DNA from 2 places in the Chromobacterium sp. Ag138 genome. Region 2 is predicted to be linked to the other one. Evidence: riboswitches for the same ligand, from Rfam matches in the RefSeq annotation. Region 2 holds a riboswitch; the other holds the start of a gene.
What was found. A riboswitch is a leader RNA that binds a small molecule or an ion and turns the genes downstream of it on or off. The one in region 2 is predicted to bind glycine.

Region 1 (6,986 bases), 1.7 Mb from region 2:
GGCGCCGGAGTTGGGCTGCATCGAGATCGCGTCGAAGCCGGTGATCGCCTTCAACTGCGTCTGCAGGCCTTCGATCAGCTGCAGATAGCCGACAGTCTGCTCGCGCGGCGCGAACGGGTGCATATTGGCGAATTCCGGCCAGGTGATCGGAATCATCTCGCTGGTGGCGTTCAGCTTCATGGTGCAGCTGCCCAGCGAGATCATCGAGTGATTCATCGCCAGGTCGCGGTTTTCCAGCTTCTTCATATAGCGCAGCATCTCGTGCTCGCTATGGTGGGTGTTGAACACCGGGTGGGTCAGGATGGCCGACTCGCGCTTGAGCGCGGCCGGGATCGCGTCCTGGGCGGCGGCGTCCAAGGCGGCGATGTCGGCCGGCTTGCCGGTGAACAGCTCGATCAGCTTGGCCAGATCCGCCTCGGTGGCGGCCTCGTGGAAAGCCACGCCCAGCACGGTCTTGCCGACGCGGCGCAGATTGTAGCCGGCGGCCAGCGCCGCGGCGTAGATGGCATCGGCCTTGGGCGCGTCCACCTGCACGGTGTCGAAGAAGCGGTCGAACGCCAGCTTGCCGCCGGCCTCTTTCACCGCGTGGGCGAAGATGGCGGCCAGCCGATGGATGCGGGCGGCGATGCGCCGCACCCCTTCCGCGCCGTGGTAAACGGCATACAGGCCGGCGATATTGGCCAGCAACACCTGGCTGGTACAGATATTGGAGTTGGCCTTCTCGCGGCGGATATGCTGCTCGCGGGTCTGCAGCGCCATGCGCAGCGCGGTCTTGCCCTTGGCGTCGATGGACACGCCGATGATGCGGCCCGGCGCCGAGCGTTTCATCTCGTCCTTGAACGCGAAGTAAGCCGCGTGCGGGCCGCCGAAGCCCATCGGCACGCCGAAGCGCTGGGTGTTGCCCAGCGCGATGTCGGCGCCCATTTCCGCCGGCGACTTCAGCGCCACCAGCGCCATCACGTCGGCGGCGACGGCGACCACGCCGCCCTTGGCCTTGATCGCCGCGATGTGCGGGGTCAGGTCGATCAGGTCGCCGGCTTCGCCCGGATACTGGAAGAGCGCGCCGAAGTAATCGCCGTTGCCGGCCTCTTCCGGATGGCCTTGCACCAGCTCGAAGCCGAAGTACTTGGCGCGGGTCTTCATCACGTCCAGCGTCTGCGGCAGCACGCGGCTGTCGACGAAGAAGCTGACGGACTTGGACTTGGAGACGCGCTTGGCCATCGCCATCGCTTCGGCGGCGGCAGTGGCCTCGTCCAGCAGGGACGCGTTGGCCATTTCCAGGCCGGTCAGGTCGATCACCATCTGCTGGAAGTTCAGCAACGATTCCAGACGGCCTTGGGCGATCTCGGCCTGATACGGGGTATAGGCGGTGTACCAGCCCGGATTTTCCAGCACATTGCGCAGGATGACCGTAGGGGTCAGCACCGGGTAGTAACCCAGGCCGATGAAGGACTTGTTGACCACGTTCTTGCTTGCTACCGCCTTCAGCGCGGCCAGCGCCTCCGCTTCCGGCTGCGGCGACGGCAGATCCAGGCGGCGGTTCAGGCGGATGTCGGCCGGCAAGGTCTGGTCGACCAGCGCGTCGATGGACGGCACGCCGACGGCGGCCAGCATCTCGGCGCGCTCGGCGTCGGACGGGCCAATGTGGCGGGCGAGGAATTCGTGGCGATTGAAGAGTTCGGAGAGCGACATGCTTGGGACTTCCTTCTTTGCGGCGGCCTGCGCGAGGCCGCGCCGGGAAAAACAACGCCCCGGCGTCTTGCGACGGCGGGGCGGTCAGGCTATCAGGCGCCGATTTCCTTGGCGTAGGCGGCGGCGTCCATCAGGCCATCCAGATCCGTGGCGTTGGCCGGCTTGATCTTGAAGAACCAGCCGTCGCCGTACGGATCGCTGTTGGCCAGTTCCGGCTCGCCTTCCAGTTCCTCGTTGACGGCCAGCACTTCGCCGGCGATCGGACAGTAGACGTCGGAAGCGGCCTTCACCGACTCCACCACGCCGGCCTGCTCATCCTTGGCCAGATGCGCGCCGACTTTCGGCAGCTCGACGAAGACGATGTCGCCCAGCAATTCCTGCGCGTGCGCGGTGATGCCCACGGTGACGGAACCGTCGGCTTCCAGGCGCAGCCACTCGTGGCTGTCGACGTATTTCAGTTCGGCGGGAATGTTGCTCATCTTGAAGTTCTCCAGCTTAAGATCAGATCAATGGTGACGGCAGTCGCCTCGAGGCGCTGCCCGATTATTCGAAAACTTTCTTGCCGTTGCGGACAAAAGGCATCTTCACCACGCGCACATCGGTCAGCGTGCCGCGCAGGTCCACCTGGGCGGCGGCGCCGGTGGCGGCCGGCACCCGGGCGATGGCGATCGAGTGCTTCAGCGTCGGCGAGAAGGTGCCGCTGGTGATCACGCCTTCGCCGACGCCCTCCACCACCACCTTCAGGCCTTCGCGCAGCACGCCGCGGCCTTCCAGCACCAGGCCCACCTGCTTCATCTTCACGCCGGCGGCCTTTTGCGCTTCCAGCGCCTCGCGGCCGTTGAACTTGCGCTCGGCCGGCTCCCAGGCGATGGTCCAGCCCATGCCGGCTTCCAGCGGCGACACGGTCTCGTCCATGTCGTGGCCGTACAGATTCATGCCGGCCTCCAGGCGCAGCGTGTCGCGCGCGCCCAGGCCGATCGGCGACACGCCGACGGCTTGCAATTGATTGAAGAAGGCGATGGCCTGGTCGGCCGGCACCATGATTTCCAGCCCGTCTTCGCCGGTATAGCCGGTGCGGGCGTAGAACCACTCGCCCTGCGGCAGGCCCTGGAATACTTTCAGCGCGCGGATGGCTTCGGCCAGCTCCGGCTTGATGGAACAGACTTTTTCAATCGCCTTGGGGCCCTGCACCGCCAGCATCGCCAGATCGCGGCGCACCTTGAGCGCCACGTCGAAGCCGGCCTTCTGGGCTTCCATCCAGGCCAGGTCTTTCTCGGTGGTGCCGGCGTTGACCACCATGCGGTAGCCGTAAGCAGTGAGATAAACGATCAGGTCGTCGACGACGGTGCCTTCCGGGGTCAGCATGCCGGAATACAGCGCCTTGCCCTCGAAGCCGAGCTTGGACACGTCGTTGGCGATCAGTTTTTGCAGCCAGGCTTTGGCGTCGGAACCGGTGATGTCGATCACCGTCATGTGGGAGACGTCGAACATGCCGGCGTCGCTGCGGACGATTTCGTGCTCTTTCAGCTGGGAACCGTAATGGATGGGCATTTCCCAACCGGCGAAATCGACCATCTTGGCGCCGGCGGCGAGGTGGGCTTCATACAGCGGAGTACGTTTCGGGGCCGTCATGGCGCGGTTCCTTCGAGCAAAGTGTGGATATCCTCTATCAACCACACCCCTCTGTCCCTGCACCTGAGATTTTCCGGCCGGATAAGCCGTTAGCCCCTTCGGTGGGCGTCGCGCGGACGCCGCTCTCCAGATTGCGCGAACCGGCTGCCGCCGGCCCGATGATACAGTCCTTTTGCCTGAGCGATTGCGGGTGCGCTTGCGCCTTCGGCGGCGGCCGAAAAGCCGCTCTCTCCTGTATGATCCGGCGATTATGGTGTCAATATCCGGGCCTTGGCAAGCCAATATTATTTCTATATCAAACAGTCTGAATAAATGTTTTTCAAGGAAAAAAACCGCTCATTTTCATACGTCGAAATGGTTCGAAAACGAAAAAGCGCAGGCTGTCGCGCTGCGCTTTTTCACTGATCGGCACGCCGGTCAATCTGCGGCAAACCGCTCCTTCAACTGCCAGACATAGATGGGCAGGCCCATCAGCAACAGCAGCATGCCCCACATCACGATGTCGGCGCCGGAGCCGTACAGCGCCCACAGCGAGTAGACGAAGCCGATGCCGGCGAAGAAACCGGGCGCGATGTAATCCTTGGCCGTGAACTCCTTGCCGCGCATCAGCATGATGGCGATCAGCGCCATCGAGCAGAACGCGTACGGCAGCAGCGTGGTGGCGGTGGCCAGCAGGATGATGAACTCGAAGATCTTCACTCCGCTGTCGCCGCCGGCATACTTCATCGCCATCAGAATGGTGACCAGCGCGCTGGACAGCACCAGGCCGAAGATGGGCACGCCGGCCGCGTTGCGCTGGTCGAAACGGCGGGGAAACAGGCCATCCTTGGCCGCGGCCGCCGGCACGTGCGCCTGCATCAGGCTCCAGCCGTTGAGCGCGCCGAAGCAGGACACCACCGCGCCGAAGCCCACCAGCCAGTAGCCCCAGTCGCCCCACATCAGCTTGGCCGCGTCGGCGAACGGCGCCTGCGAAGCGGCCAGCACATCGGCCGGCATCAGGCCCATCAGCGACACCGTGGACAGGATGTAGAGCACGGTGGCCAGCAGGGTGCCGATCACGGTGGCCCGCGGAATGGTCTTCTCCGGCTCCACTACGTCGCCGGCCGGCACCGACGCCGACTCCAGGCCGAGGAAGGCCCACAATGTCAGCGCCATCGTCGCCGACAGAGAGGACAACAGGGGCTTGTTGTGCGGGTTGAACGCCAGATTGTCCGGCTGAAAATGGAAGAAGCCGATGAAGGTGACCGCAGCCAGCGGCAGCAGCTTCAGCAGCGTGGTCACCACCGCCACCACGCCGGAGCTGCGCGCGCCGCGGCTGTTGATCCAGGTGACGATCCAGATCAGGCCGATGGCGACGGCGCCGGCCAGCGGCTCGTTGTGCCCCAGCACCGGGAAGAACACCTGCATATAGCTGGTGGCCGCCACCGCCAGCGCGGCGTTGCCGGCCCACAGCGCGATCCAGTAGCCCCAGGCGATCCAGAAGCCGGCGAAATCGCCGAAACCCGCGTGGATGTAAGCGTACGGCCCGCCTTCGCGCGGCAGGATGGCCGACAGGCGGGCGAACACCAGCGCCAGGCAGATGGCGCCGCAGGAGGTCACCAGCCAACCCAGCATCGACACGCCGCCGAACGGCGCCAACGAGGCCGGCAGCAGGAAAACGCCGGAGCCTATCATATTGCCCACCACTAGGGCGGTGCACATCCAGACTCCGAGCGAGCCCTTCTTCTTAGTGGAACTGTTTTCGTTCAAACCTGGCTCTCCGTGGGAACGAAAGCATCGCGCGCCGGGGTGGCCGCACCCGGCGTCAGACATGCGGAAAAGGTCAAAACCGCATCGGCAAGCCTATGGGCCATGGCTTCAAGATAGCCGAAGCCGGGACTCTCGGCTGCGCCGCAGCCGGGTGCGGCCTGCCGCCGCGCCAAAAAAAGGGCGCATTAAAACACAGTTTTGACGTAAAAACATGTCGCATTGACGATTTTTTTCAACAAAAAACCGCTAGCGGACAGATGCCTATGTCATCCGCATGAAAAGTCATCAGGAATGAGGGAGTTGCAGCGGGCCGGCCGGCACGCGGCGCAGTGACCAATTCGCCACCGCCCAGCACCACAGCTCGTCCAGGCTCTCGCAACCGGCCGGCGGAGCATGGCCCAGCAGCTCGAGCGTCGCGCCGAGCTGCCGCGCGGCGTCGCGGGTCGATATCGCCGGCGCCAGCGTCTGCTTGGACAATTTTTCGCCGGCCGCGTTGGTCAGCACCGGCAGGTGGCAATAACCGGGCGCGGGCAGGCCAAGCGCGTCGTAAACCGCCAGCTGGCGAGGTGTGGACACCAGCAGATCCGCGCCGCGGACGATGTCGGTGACGCCCTGATCGGCGTCGTCGACCACCACCGCGAGCTGATAGGCCCAGAAGCCGTCGGCGCGCAGCAACACGAAGTCGCCGATGTCGCGCGCCAGGTCCTGCCGATACGCGCCCTGCAGCCTGTCGTCCACCACCCGCTCCCCTCCGGCCACGGCCAAGCGCCAGGCCCGGCCCAAGCGGCCGTCGGGGCAGCCGCGCCGGCAGGTGCCCGGGTAAACATAGCCATCCAGGCCGCGCCGGGCATGCGCGGCGATTTCCTTGCGGGTGCAGCAGCAGGCGTAGGCATGGCCGGCAGCGGCCAACCGTTCCAGCGCGGCGCGGTACAAGCCATGGCGGCGGCTCTGGTATGCCACCTCGCCGTCCCACTCGAAACCGAAAGCCTCCAGCGTGCGCAGGATATCGTCGGCCGCGCCCGGCACCTCGCGCGGAGGATCCAGATCCTCCATCCGCAGCAGCCATTCGCCGCCGCGGCTGCGCGCTTCCAGGTAGCTGCCGACGGCGGTGCTGAGCGAACCCGCGTGCAGCAGACCGGTGGGACTAGGGGCGAAACGGCCCCGGTAGATCGGATTGGACATCTTGAGGGATTTGCCGGAGCGTCAGAAAGGGAATTTATCGCTAAAATAACGATTATCCCGAATCACGATCCAGCTTTACTGAGGATACACGAATGGCGTACGTTGTAACCGATGCCTGTATCAAATGCAAATACACCGACTGCGTGGAAGTCTGCCCGGTCGACTGCTTCCGCGAAGGCCCCAACTTCCTGGCGATCGATCCGGACGAGTGCATAGACTGCTCGCTATGCGTGCCCGAGTGCCCCGTCAGCGCCATCTACGCGGAAGACGACGTGCCCAAGGGCCAGGAAGGATTCATCGCGCTCAACGCGGAGCTGGCCAAGCGCTGGCCAAGCATCGTCGAGCGCGTCGATCCGCTGCCCGACCACGCCGACTGGGCCGACGTGAAGGACAAGCTGCCCCATTTGGAGCGCTGATCCGCATTCCGCTCAAAACCAGAGGCGGCCTTCCGGCCGCCTTTTTCGTTTCGGGCCTGCTCGCCGGCTCAGATGAACAGATCGATGTCGCCGGTCCTGGAACCCTCGTTACTGTCCACGATGCGGCCGCGATACGGCAGCTCTTGCTTGATCGCCGCGCTGGGACGCTTCAATTTCTTGATCAGCACCTTGCCCGTCTCCGTGAAGAAGTACACCTTGCGCGCGTAATCTCCCAATAAATCCTCGGCCAGGATGGGAATCTGCTCGTTGGCCAGGTAGCTGCGGATGAAATCGGTGTTGCGCTCCCCCACCTTG
Region 2 (6,986 bases):
CCTGCCATCACTGATGGCCTTGCGTTGCTTTGAGGCGGCGGCGCGCAGCGAGAGCTTCACGCGCGCGGCTCAGGAACTGTGCCTGACGCATGGCGCGGTCAGCAGGGCCGTGCGTGTGCTGGAGGAGGACTTGGGGACGGCCTTGTTTCATCGGCGCAGCCGCAGGGTATTTCTGACAGATGCGGGGCGAAGCCTGGCATTGGCGGTTCGCGAGGGCTTGGATGTGATGGGGCGGGCGGTGAGGGAAATTCGAGCCGGCTCGGAAAAGGAAAAGCTGTGGACCTTGTCTTGCGAGCCGACGCTGTTGATGCGTTGGCTGATTCCCCGCTGGCCCGATTTTCAGTCCAGCTATCCGGATGCCAAGGTGCGCTTGGCTGCTGGCGGCGGCCCGTTCGCATTTGGTGACGGAATCGATTTGGCGATCCGGCGGGATGACTTTCCATGGGGGGAAGGCTGGCATGCCGAGCCGCTGTTCGAGGAAAGAGTGGGCCCGGTTTGCCATCCGGATCGAACGTGCGCCTGGTTTGCAGCAGACGGTTTAAAGGTGGATGCGCCCATATTGCATGCGCGAACCCGGCCCGCGGGCTGGGCGGAGTGGTCGGCCAGCGCCCATTGCGAGCCGTCCGTCGGAGAGGGGCAGTGGTTCGAGCATTTTTATTTCAGTCTGCAGGCGGCGGTAGCGGGACTGGGGGTGGCGATCGGTCCCTGGCACTTGGTCAGGGATGATCTGGAGAGTGGACTGCTGGCTGCGCCGCTGGGTTTCGTCGGCGATGGTTCGCGTTATGTGCTGCTGTCGCCGGAGCCGTTCAAGCCAGGCGGTTTCGCCGCGGATATGCTGGCTTGGCTGCGGGGCATGGCTTGAGAATTCCTTTCATTTCTCCAACTGCCAAAACAAGGGCTGGACGAAAGGGGACCACAGCGCGGTGCGCACGCCGGCCTCGGCCAGCGCGTCGCGCGTCCATTGGTTGCAGGTGACGATGGGGTTGTAACGGCCTCGGGCGGCGTAGAAGGCGTCGTTGTCGCCGTAGTGGTGTCCGGTTTCCTGCAAGGCCCGGCCGTGGGCGTTGAGCGGCGCGCTTTGGCGGATGAAGTCCGCCAGCCGGAGGTATTGTTCCGGGCTGATCAGGATGCGCCGGGTGTCCTTGCCTTCCTTGGGCTGGGGCAGGTATTCCACGTGCAGCACGCTTTGGTCGAACGCCAGCGCGGCCAATGCCTTGCCGGCGCTCAGGTCTTCCCAGTTTTGTATGGTCAGGAAGAATACTTTGCTGCCCCAGCCGATGGAGATGTAGGGCGAGCGCGCGTACAGATCGGGGCGGCGGACGTGTGCCGGAGGAAAGGCGGTAGTCCAGTCCATCGCTTCGGTCTTGACCGGCATGATCAGGCTGGTGTGCACGCCATTGCTGTCCAGATAGATGGGGATGCCGTCCGCGGGCGGGGTCCAGCCGCGGTTGCTTGGCAGCAGGCCCAGCGCCAGCGCGGCGAGCAGATAGCAGATCAAGAGCGCGCAGATGGCCAGCGGCAGACGCAGGATAAGGCGGCGAAAGGCGGGGCCGGAAATGTGCATGGTGATGTCGATTTGTCCGGGGCGGGATATCAGGGGCTTCTTATTTACATTGGGTGAATGGCATGTGTCAAATATCCATTGTCATTTGCGCGCGGTTATGGGGCTTAGGGCAAGACAGGTCCAGAGCCTGCGGCGCCGCGGCGCGGATGCCCGGGATGCGAAACACCCCGCCTGGGCGGGGTGTTTGATTAGGATGGCTCAGTGGTGATCGTGCCGGTAGGCGAACACCGGCAGCTGCCATTCGCGCCACAGCGCGACCAGGCGCAGCGCCAGGCCGAAGGCGAAGCTGGCGATCACGTTCCAGTCGTGGGGCATGGCCAGATGGTTCAGGCCCAGGTACAGGATGGCCACCAGCAGCGACACGCTGGCGTACAGCTCGCGACGGAACACGATGGGCACGCGGTTGCACAGCACGTCGCGCAGGATGCCGCCGGCGATGCCGGTGATCATGCCGGCCATCACGACGATGACCGGGTGGTAGCCCATGCCCAGCGCCACGTCGCAGCCTATGATGGTGAACGCTACCAGGCCCAGCGCGTCCAGGATCAGGAACAAGCGGTTCAGGTGGCGCATGTAGCGGGCGACCAGAACCGCTGCCAGGCCGCCGGCCACCACCAGCAGCACGTATTCCGGATGCTGGGTCCAGCCTATCGGATAGCGGCCCAGCACGATGTCGCGCACGGTGCCGCCGCCCAGCGCGGTGAGAAAGGCGATGACGGCTACGCCGAAAATGTCCATGTGGCGGCGGCCGGCCGCCAGCGCGCCGGTCATCGCTTCCGCGGTGATGGCGATCAGGTAGATCAGGGTCAGCATGATGAAATCTTATGGGGGTGGAACGATGGAATGCCCGCCGGCGCGACGGCGCGCGGATGGCGGAAAACGGAAATGAGGCGCGAGAGGCTCGCGCCGAGGCATGGATGAGCGGACAAGGCAAACTCCTGGACGGTTTCCGGGTTGGGTAACAGCCTCTCCCCTTGTCCTTTTACCTGAGAGTTGCGCGGCCTTTGGCCGCTTGCCCCTTCGGTGGGCCGCGCGCGGCGGCCTCTCTCCAATCGGCTTGAATCGATACTGCGCTGCGGTACGTTTGCCTGAGCGATTATGGGAGCTTGCGTCTTCGGCGGGGGCATGGCCCCTCTCTCCCGCAGAGCTGGAATATTAGCTTTCGCTATTGCAATAGTCAATGCGGGAACCGAGTCGCCCCGGTTCCCGCGCATGGCTTACGCCTTGCCTCGCTTGCCGGGCGCGGAAGCGGCTGGCGCCTGGCCGTTGGCTTTGCCCGCAGGCTTTCTCGCGACGCTTGTCCACGCGGCAGGTTTGGCTATTGGCTTGATTTCGTCCGACGTTGGCTTCGGCGCCGCGGGCTTGGCGGTTTTCCCAGGGGTTTTGGCTGCCGGCGAGGGTTTTGCTGTGGCCGGTTTGCCTGCTGCCGGCTTGACGGTTTTCGCCGATGGTTTGGCAACGGGCACCGGCTTCGCCGGGGCGGGTTTGCTTGTCGCTGCCTTTGCAGAAACGGCTTTGCCGGCGACAGGTTTGGCCGCGGGGGGATAAACGGCGAGTGCGGCCTCGGCAGGGACCGGCGCATCGGCCGCAGTCTCCGCTTCCGTCCTGATTGGGGAAGATGCGGCGCGGATCGCGGCGGCGGTGTCGAGTTCCAGCGTCTTGGCCACTTGGTCCAGCCGCGCCTGGTGCTCGGCCGGGATGGGGCCGTTCAGCGCCAGCAGATCGCGGGCCAACAGCCAGGCTTGATGGCGGCGGCGGGCATCCGGCAGCAGCAGGGGCAGGCCGCGCAGCGCGCGCGGCGCGTCCAGCCGCACCAGCGCCACCTGGTGGCGGACGATGTCCTTCAACTGCATCAGCGTCAGCGGATACTCGTGGCGCACGTCGCGCATCACCCGGCGGATGGCGTTGAAGGGCCGTTCGTCCACCACGCCTATGCCGATGCTGACGTAGAGCAGCAGCCGCACAAAGCCGTCGGCCAGGGTGCCTTGTTCGAAGCTGGGATCGAGCGCTTCCCGTTTCAGGCGGGCCAGTTCGCGGCTTTCCCAGGTCAGCGCCTGGCTGCGCGGCTCGCCGGCCGGCGCGACGCCGACCAGGGTGGCCAGCTGCGGCGATTCGTAGATCGCGCGGAACAGTTGCTCCTGGGCGGCGTCGCGCAGGTCGCGGTAATGGTCGAGCGACTGGACGATGAAGCCGGACACCTGCTCCTGCCACAGCCACAGCGGATTGTCGGCCGCTACCGGCCGGCGCTGCTCGCGCACCTTGTCGGCCAGCTCCGGCAGCCACCACAGCCATGGGTTTTTCGGCGATATCAGCGTCCGCTCCAACCGCGCGGGGTGCAGCTCGCGCAGCAGGCGGGCGCTGGCTTCGTTGCTGGCGGCGCGCAGCGCGGGAGAGACGTAGCGGTCGTACAGGCCCTGGTTGATCTCGGATACCCGTTTCACCACTTCGAAGGCGCGCTCGTCGTCGCGGCCGTCGTCCAGCGCCAGGATGTCGGAGACGTCGCGGGCTTCGAAGCGGATGATGTAGCGGCCCTCGATGTACTCCTGGCCTGGCGCGTCCGGCGCGATGTCCTCGATGACGGCCTCGTACAGCCCAGGCGCCAGCACGTCGATCAGATCCAGCGCGCTGGCGAATTCGCTGTGCTCCTTGTTGGCGACGCCGGCGGAGACGAATATGCCGAGGTGGCCCACCTTGTTGTGCAGGCAGTAGACGATGGTCTGTTCATTGTTGCGGATGTCCTCCGCGTTGTCGTACAGATCGGCGATCCAGTTCAGCGCCTGTTGCGGCGGGGTGATGTTGTCGCCCCAGGACGCGAACACCATGATGGGCGAGCGGATGTTGCGCATGTCCACCCGGGCCTTGCCGTCATGGCTGGTAATCTTGCCGTGAACCAGCTCGTTGCCGACGAACAGCTTTTGGGTGATCCACTCCATTTCCGCCTTGTTCAGCAGGTAATGGCCGCCCCACCAGCGCTCGAAGTCCAGATAGCGCTGCGGCTCGGTGTCGATCTTGGCGTACAGGTTGTAGGACTTCTTCCACAGGGTGTTGGCCGGGTCCAGCTTTTCGAAGTTCTCGACCAGGTGGGCGCCGTCGAAATGGCCGTTGCCCAAGTCGCCGGCCAGCGACGCGGTCCAGGTGCCGCCGTTCAGGCCGCCGGCATAGCGCATCGGATTCTTGCCGCGCACGCCGGCCCAGTACGACAGCGGCGAGCCGGCCAGCAGGATGGGGCCGACCAGCTCCGGCGCCACCGACGCCAGCATCGCCAATGCCCAGCCGCCCTGGCAGTTGCCGATCACGAAGGGCTTGCCGTCGCTGTCCGGGTGCAGCTCGTTGACGCGCTTGAGGAAGTGTCCTTCGGCCTTGGCCACGCTTTCTATGGTCTGGCCCGGCACCGGCTGGGGGAAGAACATCACGAAATAGCAGGGATGGCCTTGCTGCAGCGCGATGCCGATCTCGCTGTCCATCTTGAAGCCGCCGATGCCCGGCCCATGGCCGGCGCGGGGGTCGATGACGACGAAGGGGCGCTTGGCCGGGTCGGTGGGCGGGCAGTTGGACGGCGGCTGGATCGCCGCCAGCGCGTAGTTGGCCGGATCGGGCAGCTCGCGGGCATCCATGATGATCCGGTAGTCGAAAACCAGCACCGGCGGCTTGCCGCTTTCGCAATGTTCCAGGTAGGCTTCGCCGCGGCGGTACAGCGTGTCCCAATACAGGATGCCGCGCTGGCAGGCGTCCAGCCAGTAATCAAACAACGGTTGAGGGAACGGGAACTTCCCGCCTTGAACTGCAGCAGTTGACCACATTGCAACCCCTTGTTCTTGAACGGTAGGAAAAGACGCGACGGCTCATCGCGAGCCATGGCCGTCACTGTACTCGTTATCTGCTGCGATGCAATAAATGCGAATGGTCTGGCGCCGATATGTGGCGCGCAGCCATCAATTTGTTGCAGCGCAAACAAGGGTTCGAGTCGCGGCGGCCGCTTCCAGTTCCTTGACCATCACCACGCTGGCGTAGGCTTTGTCCGGCCATTGCAGCGGCGCCTCGACGCGGTAGCCGCGCTTGCCGTAGCGTTCCACCAGATGGGCGGCGGGCTGGGCGGTGTCCAGGCGGATGCGGCGATAGCCCTGGCGGCGGGCCCAGTCTTCGGCGGCGTCCATCAGCCGCGAGCCCAGTCCCTGCCCTTGCCAGGCGGGATCGACGCCGAACTGCATCAGCACGGCGCCGTCCGGCTGGCGGAATTGCGGACAGGACGAGGCGGGCCGCGGATGATGCACTGTAACGGTGCCGACCAGCTCGTCTCCATGCCACGCCAGCAGGCAGTAGCCGCCGGCGATGCGGCGGCGGGTGACGGCCGCGCTCTGGTCCACCGCGGTGTAGCGCAGGCCCATCGCCGCCAGCTGGGCGTAGGCGCGGTGCAGCAGCGCGGTCAGTTGTTCGATCGAGTCGGTTTCGGCCAGCGGGCGCAGCGTGAGCATGTTTTCAATCATCCTGGGTGGTAAGCCGGAATAGAAGCAATTGTCATGCCGGGCGGATGTCCGCGCGCTGCCAGTCGCCGGCCATTTCCTCGCTGATCAGCTGTTCCGAGACGAAGTCGATGAAGGCGCGCACCGCCGGAGACAGCCCGCGCCGGGTGGGGAAGGCCGCGTGCAGGATGCCCCAGGGAAAGTCGTACTGCGGCAGGATGTGCCGCAGCCGTCCATCCGCCAGCGCCTGGTGGCAAACGTTGACCGGCAGCGCGGCGACGCCGAGTCCGGCGATGGCCGCTTCCAGCAGCACGATCATGTCGTCGGTCATCAGCCTGGGCGCGTCCAGATGAATGGTGTAGCTCTGGCCGACATTGTCCAGCAGCACCCATTGGCCGCGGCCGTCGGGCCGGCTCATGGCCAGCGCGGGCAGGGAAGCCAGCCGTTCCGGCGTTTTCGGCTCGCCGTGGCTTTCCAGGAAGGCCGGGCTGGCCACCAGGATCACCCGGCTTTTGCCCAGCCGGCGCACCACCAGGCTGGCGCTGTCCTCGATCACGTTGCGTACCCGGATCGCCACGTCCACGCCTTCTTCTATCAGGTCGACGCGGCGGTTGGTGGCATCGAGGATCACCCGCACTTGCGGGTGGAGCGCCAGAAAGCGGGGCAGCGCGGCGCTGAGCATGGTTTTGGACAGCAGCTCCGGGCAACTGACGCGGATCAGGCCGCGCGGCTCGGCGCTGCTGTGCAGCACCGCCTCGTCGGCGGCCTCGGCCTCGGCCAGCATCGCCTGGCAGTGCTGGTAGTACTGGCCGCCGATTTCGGTCAGCGACAGGCGGCGGGTGGTTCGCTGCAGCAGACGCACGCCCAGCCTTGTTTCCAGTTCCGCCACGCGGCGGGACAGCTTGGATTTGGGAATGCCCAGCGCGCGTCCGGCGGCCATGAAGCCGCCGTGCTCGACGACT

Region 1: another riboswitch for glycine. It lies ahead of gcvT (glycine cleavage system aminomethyltransferase GcvT); the one in region 2 lies ahead of ACY3GB_RS00160 (trimeric intracellular cation channel family protein).

Annotation. Positions count from the first base shown of each region.
Region 1 covers NZ_JBUPWA010000001.1:1,722,717-1,729,702, forward strand. Annotated here, with positions in the region: gene gcvP (aminomethyl-transferring glycine dehydrogenase) at 1-1,692, opposite strand, end outside; gene gcvH (glycine cleavage system protein GcvH) at 1,785-2,171, opposite strand; gene gcvT (glycine cleavage system aminomethyltransferase GcvT) at 2,236-3,324, opposite strand; glycine riboswitch at 3,366-3,464, opposite strand; glycine riboswitch at 3,479-3,569, opposite strand; gene ACY3GB_RS07750 (amino acid permease) at 3,742-5,025, opposite strand; gene gluQRS (tRNA glutamyl-Q(34) synthetase GluQRS) at 5,359-6,243, opposite strand; gene fdxA (ferredoxin FdxA) at 6,348-6,671, shown strand; gene cheD (chemoreceptor glutamine deamidase CheD) at 6,740-6,986, opposite strand, start outside.
Region 2 covers NZ_JBUPWA010000001.1:31,655-38,640, forward strand. Annotated here, with positions in the region: gene ACY3GB_RS00150 (LysR family transcriptional regulator) at 1-862, shown strand, start outside; gene ACY3GB_RS00155 (TIGR02117 family protein) at 872-1,564, opposite strand; gene ACY3GB_RS00160 (trimeric intracellular cation channel family protein) at 1,763-2,377, opposite strand; glycine riboswitch at 2,529-2,626, opposite strand; glycine riboswitch at 2,631-2,716, opposite strand; gene ACY3GB_RS00165 (DUF3141 domain-containing protein) at 2,782-5,364, opposite strand; gene ACY3GB_RS00170 (GNAT family N-acetyltransferase) at 5,497-6,036, opposite strand; gene ACY3GB_RS00175 (LysR substrate-binding domain-containing protein) at 6,080-6,986, opposite strand, start outside.